One region of the Massilia sp. KIM genome, then DNA from elsewhere that is predicted to be linked to it. Evidence: riboswitches for the same ligand, from Rfam matches in the RefSeq annotation. Region 1 holds a riboswitch; the other holds the start of a gene.
What was found. Region 1 has a riboswitch for thiamine pyrophosphate ahead of thiC (phosphomethylpyrimidine synthase ThiC). Riboswitches for the same ligand answer to the same signal wherever they lie in the genome.
Positions count from the first base shown of each region.

Region 2: another riboswitch for thiamine pyrophosphate. It lies ahead of B0920_RS01500 (TonB-dependent siderophore receptor); the one in region 1 lies ahead of thiC (phosphomethylpyrimidine synthase ThiC).

Region 1 is NZ_MVAD01000001.1:3,223,132-3,227,127, reverse strand. Features, by position in the region: gene B0920_RS14100 (valine--tRNA ligase) at 1-1,356, opposite strand, end outside; TPP riboswitch at 1,450-1,556, shown strand; gene thiC (phosphomethylpyrimidine synthase ThiC) at 1,630-3,543, shown strand; gene thiS (sulfur carrier protein ThiS) at 3,546-3,749, shown strand; gene B0920_RS14085 (thiazole synthase) at 3,762-3,996, shown strand, end outside.
Region 2 is NZ_MVAD01000001.1:315,294-319,289, reverse strand. Features, by position in the region: gene B0920_RS01515 (MotA/TolQ/ExbB proton channel family protein) at 1-168, shown strand, start outside; gene B0920_RS01510 (biopolymer transporter ExbD) at 158-577, shown strand; gene B0920_RS01505 (hypothetical protein) at 574-1,986, shown strand; TPP riboswitch at 2,041-2,139, shown strand; gene B0920_RS01500 (TonB-dependent siderophore receptor) at 2,222-3,996, shown strand, end outside.

The sequences.
Region 1 (3,996 bases):
GCCCTGGGCCGCGGCCTTCGCCTTGGCTTCCTCGTCGTTGCGCGCGACCACGATGTTGCCGGCGTCGTCGTACCAGGCCGGGATGCGGTGGCCCCACCACAGCTGGCGCGAGATGCACCAGTCCTGGATGTTGCCCAGCCACTGGTTGTAGGTGGTGGTCCAGTTCTCCGGCACGAACTTGATCTCGCCGTTGGCAACCTTCTCCAGCGCCACGTCGGTGATCGACTTGCCCGGATTGAAGGTGCCTTCAGGCGCCGGCTTGCTCATCGCGACGAACCACTGGTCGGTCAGCATCGGCTCGATGACGACGCCGGTGCGGTCGCCGCGCGGCACCATCAGCTTGTGCGGCTTGACCGCTTCCAGCAGGCCTTGCGCTTCGAGATCGGCGACGATCTGCTTGCGCGCGGCGAAGCGGTCCAGGCCCTGGTAGGCGGCCGGGCCGTTCTCGTTGATCTTGGCGTCGAGGGTGAAGATGTTGATCGGCTCGAGCTTGGCGCGCTGGCCCACGGCGTAGTCGTTGAAGTCGTGCGCCGGGGTGATCTTCACGCAGCCGGTGCCGAATTCCTTGTCGACGTAGCTGTCGGCGATCACCGGGATCTGGCGGCCGGTCAGCGGCAGGGTCAGCATCTTGCCGTGCAGGTGGGTGTAGCGCTCGTCGGTCGGGTCCACCGCCACGGCGACGTCGCCCAGCATGGTCTCGGGACGGGTGGTGGCCACGGTCAGGTGGCCCGAGCCGTCGGCCAGCGGGTACTTGATGTACCACATCGAGCCGTCTTCCTCCTGCGAGTCGACTTCGAGGTCGGACACGGCGGTGCCCAGCACCGGATCCCAGTTGACCAGGCGCTTGCCGCGGTAGATCAGGCCCTGCTCGTACAGGCGCACGAAGACTTCCACCACGGTCTGCGAGCGCGGTTCGTCCATCGTGAAGTATTCGCGGGTCCAGTCGGCCGAGGCGCCCAGGCGGCGCATCTGGCCGGTGATCGTGTTGCCCGACTTTTCCTTCCACTCCCAGACCTTCTTGAGGAATTCCTCGCGGCCGAGATCGTGGCGCGAGATCTTCTGGGCGTCGAGCTGGCGCTCGACCACGATCTGGGTCGCGATGCCGGCGTGGTCGGTGCCCGGGATCCATGCGGTGTTATAGCCGCGCATGCGGTAATAGCGGGTCAGGCCGTCCATGACGGTCTGGTTGAACGCGTGGCCCATGTGCAGGGTGCCGGTCACGTTCGGCGGCGGCAGCTGGATGCTGAACGACGGCTTGCCCTCGTCCATGGTCGCGGTGAAGTAACCGCGCTTTTCCCACTCGGCGCGCCAGTATTGTTCAATGTCCGCTGGCTCGAAAGACTTGGCTAATTCCATGATGTGGTGGCGTAAGATTTTTTGCGAAAAGGTCCATTATAGAGTAGAAGCGCGTATAATCCGGCCCGCTGGCCCCCGGGACATCCCGGGGACCGCACACGCTAGGGGTCCTGCGTGTCGTGCAAGCGACATGCGGGTGAGAAATACCCTCCGAACCTGATCTGGATAATGCCAGCGAAGGGAAGCAGTCGAGAACGGTGGTGGGCGCGCACGCGCCCGTGCGGCCGCGCTTGGCACACTCCTTTGCTGGCTCCTGCAAGCACAAGGAGCCACATGAACGCACCGCTGAAGTTCGATTCCGCCACCGCCCAGGTGGACCAGGCCGCCGTCGCGCCGCTACCCAATTCCCGCAAGGTCTACATCGAAGGCAGCCGGCCCGACATCCGCGTGCCGATGCGCGAGATCAGCCAGTCGCCCACGCCGGCCAGTTTCGGCGGCGAGCCCAATCCGCCGCTCTATGTCTACGACACGTCTGGCCCCTACACCGACCCGGCGGCCGCGATCGACATCCGCAGCGGCCTGTCCACGCCGCGCCTGCCCTGGATCGTGGAGCGCGGCGATACCCAGGAACTGGCCGGACCGAGCTCGGTCTACGGCCAGGCGCGCCTGAGCGACCAGGCTCTCGCGCCGCTGCGCTTCTCGCTGAGCCGCACCCCGCGCCGCGCCCGTGCCGGCGCCAACGTCACCCAGATGCACTATGCGCGCCAGGGCATCGTCACCCCCGAGATGGAATTCGTGGCCCTGCGCGAGAACCTGCGCCGCAAGGAATACATCGCCTCCCTGCACGCCTCCGGGCCGATGGGCCAGCGCATGGCCGAGCTGCTCGGCCGCCAGCATCCGGGCCAGTCCTTCGGCGCCAGCATCCCGGACGAGATCACCCCGGAATTCGTGCGCAGCGAAGTGGCGCGCGGGCGAGCGATCATCCCGGCCAACATCAACCACCCGGAAGTCGAGCCCATGATCATCGGCCGCAACTTCCTGGTGAAGGTCAACGCCAACATCGGCAACTCGGCCGTGACTTCCTCGATCGGCGAGGAAGTCGAAAAGATGACCTGGGCCATCCGCTGGGGCGCCGACACCGTGATGGACCTCTCCACCGGCAAGCACATCCACGAGACCCGCGAATGGATCATCCGCAACAGCCCGGTCCCGATCGGCACCGTGCCGATCTACCAGGCGCTGGAGAAGGTCAACGGCAAGGCCGAGGACCTCACCTGGGAGATCTACCGCGACACCCTGATCGAGCAGGCGGAGCAGGGCGTCGACTACTTCACCATCCACGCCGGGGTCAGGCTGGCCTACGTGCCGATGACGGCCAAACGCCTGACCGGCATCGTCTCGCGCGGCGGCTCGATCATGGCCAAGTGGTGCCTGGCCCACCACAAGGAATCCTTCCTCTACACGCACTTCGAGGAAATCTGCGAGATCATGAAGGCCTACGACGTGTCCTTCAGCCTGGGCGACGGCCTGCGCCCCGGCTCGATCTACGACGCCAACGACGAGGCCCAGCTGGCCGAACTCAAGACCCTGGGCGAACTGACCCAGCTCGCCTGGAAGCACGATGTCCAGACCATCATCGAGGGCCCCGGCCACGTGCCCCTGCACCTGATCAAGGAGAACATGGATCTCCAGCTCGAGCAGTGCGCCGAGGCGCCGTTCTACACCCTGGGGCCGCTCACCACCGACATCGCGCCCGGCTACGACCACATCACCTCCGGCATCGGCGCGGCCAACATCGGCTGGTACGGCACCGCCATGCTGTGCTACGTGACCCCCAAGGAGCACCTCGGCCTGCCCGACAAGAACGACGTCAAGGACGGCATCATCACCTACAAGATCGCCGCCCACGCGGCTGACCTGGCCAAGGGTCACCCCGGGGCCCAGCTGCGCGACAACGCGCTGTCCAAGGCGCGCTTCGAGTTCCGCTGGGAAGACCAGTTCAACCTGGGCCTGGACCCGGACAAGGCGCGCGAATTCCACGACGAGACCCTGCCCAAGGATTCCGCCAAGGTGGCTCACTTCTGCTCGATGTGCGGCCCGCACTTCTGCTCGATGAAGATCACCCAGGAAGTGCGCGAGTACGCGGCCGGCAAGGGCGTGGCCGAGGAGGCGGCGCTCAAGCAGGGCATGCAGGAAAAGGCGATCGAGTTCGTGCGCAGCGGCGCCCAGCTCTACCGCGAGGTGTGACCATGCCGGAGATCGTGCTCAATGGCCAGGCGCGCGAGGTGCCCGAAGGGCATTCGCTGCAGGAGCTGGTCAGCGAACTGGGACTGGCCGGCAGCGGCATCGCGCTGGCCGTGAACCGCGAAGTGGTGCCGCGCCAGCGCTGGCTGGACCGCCGGCTGCAGGCCCGGGACCGGGTGGACATCGTGCGCGCCATCGGTGGCGGCTGACAGGAGAGAACAATGAATGCAAGGACTGAACTGAAGAACGACGTGCTGACCATCGCCGGCCGCCAGTACGGCTCGCGCCTGCTGGTGGGCAGCGGCAAGTACCGCGACCTGGAGCAGACCCGCGAGGCGACCCTGGCCGCGGGGGCCGAGATCGTCACCGTGGCGATCCGCCGCGTGAACATCGGCCAGGACCCGAACGCGCCCAGCCTGCTGGACGTGCTGCCGCCCTCGGAATTCACCATCCTGC
Region 2 (3,996 bases), 2.9 Mb from region 1:
GCAGCCGGCCTGGCCGTGGCGCTGCCTGCGCTCGGCATGCACCATTACTTCAAGCACCGCCTGGCCTTCTACAGCCTGGAGCTCGAAAAGCAGGTGAATGGACTGCTGCAGGAATGGTTCGCCCCGGCCAGGGTGACCGCCGGAGCGGAGGCCTCCCATGCGCATTGACCTGGGGACGGACGAAGCGCCGGAAATCGGGCTGATCGCCCTCATCGACTGCATCTTCTTCCTGCTGATGTTCTTCATGATCGCGACTTCGTTCAAGCAGTCGGAAGCCGGGAAGCAGATGGAATTGCCCGTGGTGCTGCCGGCCGCCCAGATGAGCCTCGAGCGTGCGGATGCGGCGCCGGCGCCGCTCGCGATCGGCGTGGACAGCAAGGGCAAGCTCTACCTCGATGGCAAGCAGGTCACCGTGCGGGAACTGCACGACAGGCTGAAATCGGAAGCGGCCGCCAATCCAGGGCGGCCGATCCGCATCGACGGCGACGAAATGGCGCGCTACCAGGACATCGTCCACGTGCTCGACTTGTGCCAGTTCGAAGGCTTCACCAGGATCGCAATGCACACCCGCCGATGAGGACCATGTTCAGGGTGGGTTCGTCGCGCTGGTGCCTGCTGGTGTCGGTCGGGCTGCACGCCGGCCTGGCGGCCTGGCTCTACCATCTAGGCACGGTCGACATCCTGCGGCGCCAGGACACCGAGGTGGCGGCCAGCGTGCGGGCCACGGCGCAGGCCCGCATGGCGCGGCGCGTCGAGGACCTCAGGAAGATCAAGGAGCTGCTGGAGCAGTCCGCCCAGCGCGCGCCGGAGCCCGCCCCGTCCACGGACGCGACGGCAGCGACGCACGGCGCGGCGGCGGCCGAACCGGAGCGGATGCTGGAGCAGGCGCGCACGATGGCGCGCGCCATCGATGAACTTGGCCAGGAGCTGAAGGCGGAGGAGCTGGCGCGCCTGACCGACAGGACGAAGGAAGAGGCGCGCGCCGAAGTGGACGCTGCAGCCCCGCCCCACCCCGTTTCGGAGGCTGCGCCAGGCGGCGACCCGGCGGCCGAACTGGCCGCGCTGGAAGCGCGGGCTCGGGCCGTGCTGGCCAGCCGCGCCGGGCAGCTGGCGCGCGAACGCGAGGGCGTCACCGTGGAGCGCGAGGGTGCGCGCGCAGCAGGGACTGGAGACGACCAGGGCATGTCCGGCATCGGCGACGGCGATGGCGATGGCGTCGGCCCCGATGAAAGCAGCGCATCCGGACTGGGCAGCGGGCTGGGAAAGCCGCAAGCGGGCGTGATCGAACGCACCGCCGAGGAAATCGCACGCTTCATGCGCGAGGGCGAGGAAGCGGAGCGGGACTGGACCAGCCGCGCGTACAGGCACAAGCGCCGTGACATCTTCGCGGGCGGGCGCGGGAAGATCCCCGGCTTCGATACGGCGCGCATGGTCAAGGGCAGCGGCCGCACGTTCGGCGCGGGAGGACAATACGCGAACCGCATCTATCTCAACAGCTGGTACATGATCGGCCCCTTCCAGGGACGCCATGGCCTGGAGCTATTCAACAACCCGAGACACCCGCCCGAAGACGCGGTGCTCCTCGATGCCGCCTACTACGGCAAGGACCAGCGCGTCGTCAAGTGGGAATACGTGAGCGCGGCCAGCTATCCCCTGGTGCCGCGCGTCGCCGAGGAGAACGCCGTCTATTACGGCTACACGGAAGTCTCCATGGACCGCGAGCGCGACATGCTGGTCTGGATCGGCGCCGACGACGACGTCGCGGTCAAGGTGAACGACCGGCTCATCTGGCAAGCCGGGAATTCGTCCAAGCGCTGGTTCTACCAGAGCGTCTACGGCGGCAAGAACACCTACCAGCGCGATTACAACCGCACCGAGGGCCAGCGCCTGGTCCGCTTTCGCAAGGGACGCAACACGATCTTCTTCAAGTTGTCGAACGGGCCGACGCGGCTCTTCTTTTCGATGCTGCTGACGCCCACGACCTGAATCAAGCATTGATTGACACATTCACCACGGCGTGCCCGCGTCGTGTTACACTCGCGCCTTCGCTAGGGGTCCTGGAACGGCAGTTCCGGGTGAGAGATACCCTTCGTACCTGATCTGGATAATGCCAGCGAAGGAAAGCGCAACGCAGTTCCCATCCCAGTTTGCCCTTCCCCCACGTTGGCTCCGGCTTTTTGAAAAAAGCAGCGCGCAGCGATGCGTGCGAAGACGAGCAACCATGAAAACCACCTTGAAGCACAGCATCCTGGCCTGCGCCCTCGCGCAGGCATTCTCCGTCCACGCCCAGAGCGCCCTGCCCTCGGTGGTCGTCACTGGCAGCAAATGGGTCGCCAGCGAGCGCGCCACGGTCGGCGGCTTTTCCGACGCGCCCCTGCTGGACACCCCGGCCTCGATCAGCGCCCTTGGCCGCGCCCAGCTCGACGACCTGTCGATCCGCAACGCCACCGAAGCGACCCGCTTCGACGCCTCGATCGGCGACGCCTACAACGCGGTCGGCTATGCCGAGCAGTTCTCGATCCGCGGCTTCGCGCTCGACAACGCCACCAGCTACCGCAAGGACATGATCGCGATCCCGGCCGACACCCAGATCCCGCTCGAGAACAAGGAGCGCTTCGAAGTGCTGCGCGGCCTGGCCGGTCTGCAGGCCGGCGTGGCCGGGCCCGGCGGCATCGTCAACTACGTGACCAAGCGCCCGACCGCGACGCAACTGCGCTCGGCCACGGTCGAGGTGCGCGAGCGCGGCACCGTGTACGCCGCGCTCGACCTGGGCGGGCGTTTCGCCGACCGCCGCTTCGGCTACCGCATCAACGCCGCCGCCGAGGACCTGAAGTCCTATGTGCGCGGCGCCGACGGCGAGCGCCAGTTCGTGTCCGCCGCCTTCGACTGGCAGATCAGCCCGGACGCCCTGCTCCAGCTCGACCTCGACCACCAGCACAAGTCGCAGATCACCGCGCCCGGCTACCAGCTGATCCGCAACGAAGCGCTGCCGACCGGCGTCTCGGCCAAGACCCTGCTCAACAACCAGCCCTGGACGCGCCCGGTCGACACCGACAGCAGCAACCTGGGCCTGCGCTTCGAGTACCGCTTCAACCCGGACTGGAACGCGAGCGTCAGCGCCAACAAGCACTGGTTCAAGCGCGACGACTACACCGCCTTCCCTTATGGCTGCAGCAACGAGGGCGAAGGCTTTTACCCGGGCTACTGCTCGAACGGCGACTACGACCTCTACGACTACCAGAGCACCGGCGAGCGCAAGACCCCGTTCGGCATCCAGGCTATGGTGCAGGGCCGCCTGAACACCGGCGCGGTGCGCCACGCCCTGACGGCCGGCCTGGCCTATGCCGAGCGCCACGACAGCTTCGGCGAGTACGTGTACGACTATGTCGGCTACAGCAACATCTACAACAACCTGGTGGTGCCGCCCGTCTCCGCCGACCGCGTCACCGGCCCGGTGATGGAGCGCCGCAGCAACGAGGAGCGTTCGGTGTTCGTGCAGGACGTGATGACCCTCTCGCCCCAGTTCGCGCTGCACGCCGGGGTGCGCTATGTGAAGCTCGAGCGCGAGGAGCTGGCCGAGCTGGACCAGCCCTGGGTGCGCGGCAAGGACAGCTTCGCGCTGCCGAACGTGGCCCTGGTCTACAAGCCGGCTCAGGACTGGAGCGTCTACGCCTCGCTGAGCCACGGCCTGCAGTACGGCGGCGTGGCGCCGATGGAGACCAGCAACCAGAACACCGCGCTGTCGCCGAGCCGTTCGCGCCAGTCCGAGCTGGGCGTCAAAGGCCTGGTGAACAGCCAGCTGATGGTGTCGGCCGCCGTGTTCGACATGCGCCAGGGCCTGGAGTACACCAACGCCGCCAACACCTTCGTGCGCGCGGGCGAACAGCGCCACCGCGGCATCGAACTCTCGGCCCAGGGCAAGGCGACGGCGGACCTGAGCTACAGCCTGTCGCTGATGGCGCTGGACGCGGAGCAGAACGGCACCGGCGACCCGTC